Regions from separate parts of the Geobacillus sp. BMUD genome, predicted to be linked through region 2. Evidence: predicted binding sites of a transcription regulator. Region 2 holds the regulator's gene; the other holds the start of a gene.

Region 1 (2,467 bases), on a different contig from region 2:
CGTAAACTCACCAGCTGGAGCGCTTAATTCAAGCACATCGCCCTCTTGGACATGATCATGCAAATAGTTGGAAACGATGCCAGCTGGTTTATCCGCTGTGGCTGCTTCCCGTTTGACGCTGATGCGGTAATACCCTTTTCCTGGAGCATCCGATAAGCTGTATTGACGAATATGCGTATACGTCTCGCCCGGAATCGACAGTTTGACGCTCACGTATTGACCCGGCAAATAATCGCTGATGGCCTTGCCGTCTTCCGGCTTCAAATAGAACGAGGTGATGACATCGCTTTCTTTCACCTTTTTCGCGATGATAAAGCGGCGGAAGTCACGCCAGCCACCGAATTTGGCTGCGGCCTCGTCGTAAAGCTCTTTTTCCACTTGAATGAAAATGGCTGCAATGGCTTCGTATGCTTCCGCCCAAGCTGCAATCACTTCGTCGGTGGCGGCGTCGCCAAGCACGTCTTTGATCGCCAGCAACAAATGCTTTCCGACGATCGGGTATTGTTCTGGTTTGATTCCTAAGCTGCGGTGTTTATGGCCAATTTGCCGCACAACCGGCAAAATAGCATCAAGCTGATCGATATAGCGCGCTGCTGCATACACGGCTGCGGCCAAGGCGCGTTGCTGCCGCCCTTGCTTTTGATTGGCGTGGTTAAACACATTCAGCAATTCAGGATGATTGGAAAACATGAGCTCATAAAACCGCTTCGTTATTTGTTCGCCATGTGTTTCCAGGATGGGCACCGTTGATTTCACAATTTCAATCGTTTTTGGATGCAATCTCGTTGTCGTTGTCATGATTTCATCCCCTTTTAAAACATGTATTTATAATACATCTTTTATTCAATCATGGGCGCTTGGAAAAAGCAATATTTGAAATACATCTTTAATAAATTGTTCACAATTCTCCGCTCGAATCAGGTGTGGTACAATAAAATCAAGAATGTCACTTAAAGGTTGTGTGAATAGCGATGCAGTTAACGAACTATACGGAATACGCCTTGCGCGTCCTCTTGTTTTTAGGCGCGCTTGATGAAGAAGAAAAAACGAACATCAAAGACATTGCCGCTTCCTTTTCCATTTCAGAGCATCATTTAAGCAAAATCGTCCATGAGCTTGGGAAGCTTGGCTATATTGAAACGATCCGTGGGCGCAACGGCGGAATCCGTCTCGCGAAACGGCCGGAGGAGATCGTCATCGGTGCGGTTGTTCGCGAAACAGAGGACAACTTGTCACTTGTTGAGTGTTTTGCCGCTCACGGCAATGAATGCATCTTGACACCGGTATGCCGGCTCCGCTTCGCGCTTCACGAGGCGTTAGAAGCGTTTTTGCGGGTGTTGGATGCGTATACGCTCGCCGATTTGCTTGAAGACCGCGCGTCGCTTCGTTCTTTGCTTTGGAGGTCACGTAACCAATCAATGCTCTCCGACATTTGATTCGGTCGGGGGATTTATTTTACTGTTTGGCAGGTACGCAATAACGAAGCATCGATCTGAAGAAAGGCGCAGGATGATGCGAAACGATGGGCGGCCTTTGTGCAGGATGTGACGGCAAGAACGATCATCCGTTGAAACAACAAAACTGGTCGTCAAACATGGACGGCGGGGATGAATACGTCCGGCGCCGGCTGATCATCTCCTTTGTTTGCTACATGGCGCAGAATATATTAAGATTAGAAAGGTGTGAAAACATCTGCATGACTAAAGGAGGTCACAATGAAACACGAAGGAAACGCTTTGCCACCTTACTTGCATATGGACAATGGGGAGCTTTGGCTCACCGAAGATGATCGTGACAACTTAAAAATCAGCTACCGTATCAAAGAGGTGATTTTTGCCGAGCCGTCTGAGTACCAGCATGTGATGATTTTGGATTCGTACGATTTCGGCCGCATGCTCGTACTCGATGGCGTCGTGCAAACGACCTCGATTGACGGCCATATTTATAACGAAATGATTTCGCACGTACCGCTGCAGTTTCATCCGCAGGCGAAACGGGTGCTCATCATCGGCGGCGGCGACTGCGGCGCAGCCCGTGAGACGGCGAAATATGCTCATCTTGAAGCCATCGACATGGTGGAAATTGATGAAAAAGTTGTCCGGGCGTGCAAAGAGCATTTGCCAGCCGTCTCCGGCAACCTATCGGATCCGCGTGTGCGGTTTATTTATGATGACGGCGTCAAGTTTGTGCAAGGGAAGGAAAGCGTCTACGACGTCATTATGATCGACTCGTCCGACCCAGTCGGCCCGGCGGAAGCCTTGTTTTCCCCGGAGTTTTACGCCGACGTCCATCGCGCGTTGAAAGCGGATGGGTTGATGGTCTGCCAAAGCCAGTCGCCGATTTTCCATCTGGATATTTTGAAGCGGACGTACCGCAATATTCGCGAACTGTTCCCGCATGTGCTTGTGTACACTGCCGTGGTGCCGACGTATCCAGGAGGGTTGTGGAGCTTTACGATCGGCTCGAA
Region 2 (2,467 bases):
TGCAAAACAGAGCGAATGTCAGCTTCGTATTGGTAGCCGCCTTGTTCTTTATATTGTTCTTGCAGTTCGTCATACATTTTCAGTGTTTTTTCATAGCGAGCTGAATCGGCGAGTACGTCCGGGTCGCCGAGTTGCATGCTGAGTTCGGCAAGCTGTCTTTCGAGTCCTAGGAGCGGGGTGAATACCTCAAGCATTTCGTCCCAAATGGAACGCGGCGAGTTGAGCCCACTGTTTTGCGCCAAATAGCCGATTTTGATATGGTTTGGTTTGAGGATTTTGCCGCTGTCGAAAGGAAGTTTGCCGGCGATGATTTTCAACAATGTCGATTTCCCTGCTCCGTTGCGGCCGACAAGGGCAATTCGGTCACGGGACTGTATTTCTAGTTTTATATTCGATAAAATAAGGTCAGCACCGAAATATTTTGTGAGTCCGTGCACTTGCAAAATGATCATGTCATTTCACCTCGCGAATAGTTTAACGTAAGTCGCGAAAACGGTCAAAGACGAATGATGAAAAATCGTGTATAGTGTATAAATGGAGGAGATGGTATTGTCATCGTTCACTCATTTCAATGAACAAGGGCGCGCAAAAATGGTTGATATTACGCACAAAGAAGATACTGTGCGAGTGGCTGTGGCGCAAACGAGCGTGACTGTCAGCCGGGAAATTTACGAAAAAATGACGAGCAATGCAATCGAGAAAGGGGATGTACTTGCCGTCGCTCAAGTGGCGGGGGTGATGGCGGCAAAGAAGACCGCCGATCTTATTCCAATGTGTCACCCGCTTATGTTAAAGGGTGTGGACATTGCTTTTGCTTGGGAAAACGATGGGGAAGAGCATAAACTCGTCATCACTGCAACGGTGAAAACGAAAGGGAGCACAGGAGTGGAAATGGAAGCGCTGACGGCTGCTTCGGTTTGTGCACTGACGGTGTACGATATGTGCAAGGCGTTTGATAAAGGAATGGTCATCGGTCCGACGTATTTGGTCGAAAAAACGGGCGGGAAGTCCGGCCATTACCGACGGAAAACCGATTAGCTAGGGGATGAGACCATGAGCAATGAACAACCAAAAATTCCGCAGGCAACCGCCAAACGGCTGCCGCTTTACTACCGGTTTTTGAAAAACTTGCATGCTTCTGGGAAACAGCGCGTCTCCTCTGCCGAGCTTAGCGAGGCAGTGAAGGTCGATCCAGCGACGATACGCCGCGATTTTTCCTATTTTGGCGCCCTTGGCAAGAAAGGGTATGGATATAATGTCAATTATTTGTTGTCGTTTTTCCGCCGGACGCTTGAAGAGGATGAGGTGACCGAAGTCGCCTTGTTCGGCGTCGGCAATTTAGGCACGGCCTTTTTAAACTATAATTTTTCGAAAAACAACAATACAAAAATCGTGATGGCCTTTGATGTTGATGAGCGGAAAGTAGGGACGACAGTCGGCGGGGTGCCGGTCTACCATCTCGATGAGCTGGAGAAGCGGCTTCATGAAAACATCCCAGTGGCCATTTTAACGGTGCCCGCCGCCGCGGCCCAAGCGCTGACCGATCGCCTTGTCGCGCAAGGAATTAAAGGCATTTTAAACTTTACTCCGGCGCGGTTGAACGTGCCGAATCATATTCGCGTCCATCATATCGATTTAGCCATTGAGCTGCAGTCGCTCGTCTATTTTTTGAAAAACTATCCATCGCCATCGTAAAAAGGAGAGAACAACACATGAAATATTTATTGCTCGTTCTTGTTATTTTGTTGCTGTTTGGCACGAAAAAGCTGCCGGAATTAGGGCGGTCGTTCGGCCAATCGCTTCGCGAGTTTAAAGATGCCACAAAAGGGCTTGCTGATGACGAAGAAACGAAAACTGACCGATGACAAGACAGGATGGGGAAACAATGAATGACAAAGAAATGTCGGTGTATGAGCATCTGGGCGAACTGCGGAAACGGCTCATCATCGTTCTTGTCTTTTTTGCTGTGGCGCTTGTCGCTAGTTTCTTTTTTGTTGATGACGTCATTTTGTATTTGCAACGAACGGCTGAGGCGAAGCATTTGACCATGAACGCCTTTCGTCTTACCGATCCGATTAAAGTGTATTTTCAGTTTGCTTTTGTCATCGCCGCCGTGTTGACCTCTCCGGTGTCGCTGTATCAAATTTGGGCGTTTGTCAGCCCTGGACTTTACGAAAAAGAGCGGAGAGTGACACTGAGCTATATCCCGGCGTCGATCGTTCTTTTTTTAGCAGGCGTCAGCTTCGCTTATTTCGTTTTGTTTCCGTTTGTCGTTCGATTTATGAGCCAGCTGGCTGACCAACTAGGAGTTCAGCAAATGATCGGCATTAATGAATATTTTCAGTTCTTGCTTCAGCTTGTGCTGCCGTTTGGCATCGTGTTTCAGCTTCCGATTGTTGTGCTGTTTTTCACCCGCTTAGGGCTTATTACGCCACAGCTTCTTGTTCGCATCCGCAGGCATGCGTAT

What was found. Region 2 encodes Rex, which represses fermentation and respiration genes when NADH is low (regulators of the CRP and FNR family bind a similar motif). Its sites were predicted from a motif close to TTGTGAAATATTTCACAA; they were not measured.
Region 1: the regulator Rex is predicted to act here: its motif matches at 887-904, upstream of nsrR (nitric oxide-sensing transcriptional repressor NsrR).

The regions. Positions count from the first base shown of each region.
Region 1 is NZ_SDLA01000010.1:29,525-31,991, reverse strand. It holds gene hmpA (NO-inducible flavohemoprotein) at 1-798, opposite strand, end outside; gene nsrR (nitric oxide-sensing transcriptional repressor NsrR) at 972-1,436, shown strand; gene speE (polyamine aminopropyltransferase) at 1,716-2,467, shown strand, end outside.
Region 2 is NZ_SDLA01000022.1:5,092-7,558, forward strand. It holds gene abc-f (ribosomal protection-like ABC-F family protein) at 1-452, opposite strand, end outside; gene moaC (cyclic pyranopterin monophosphate synthase MoaC) at 550-1,038, shown strand; gene ETC05_RS16015 (redox-sensing transcriptional repressor Rex) at 1,054-1,695, shown strand; gene tatA (twin-arginine translocase TatA/TatE family subunit) at 1,713-1,865, shown strand; gene tatC (twin-arginine translocase subunit TatC) at 1,886-2,467, shown strand, end outside.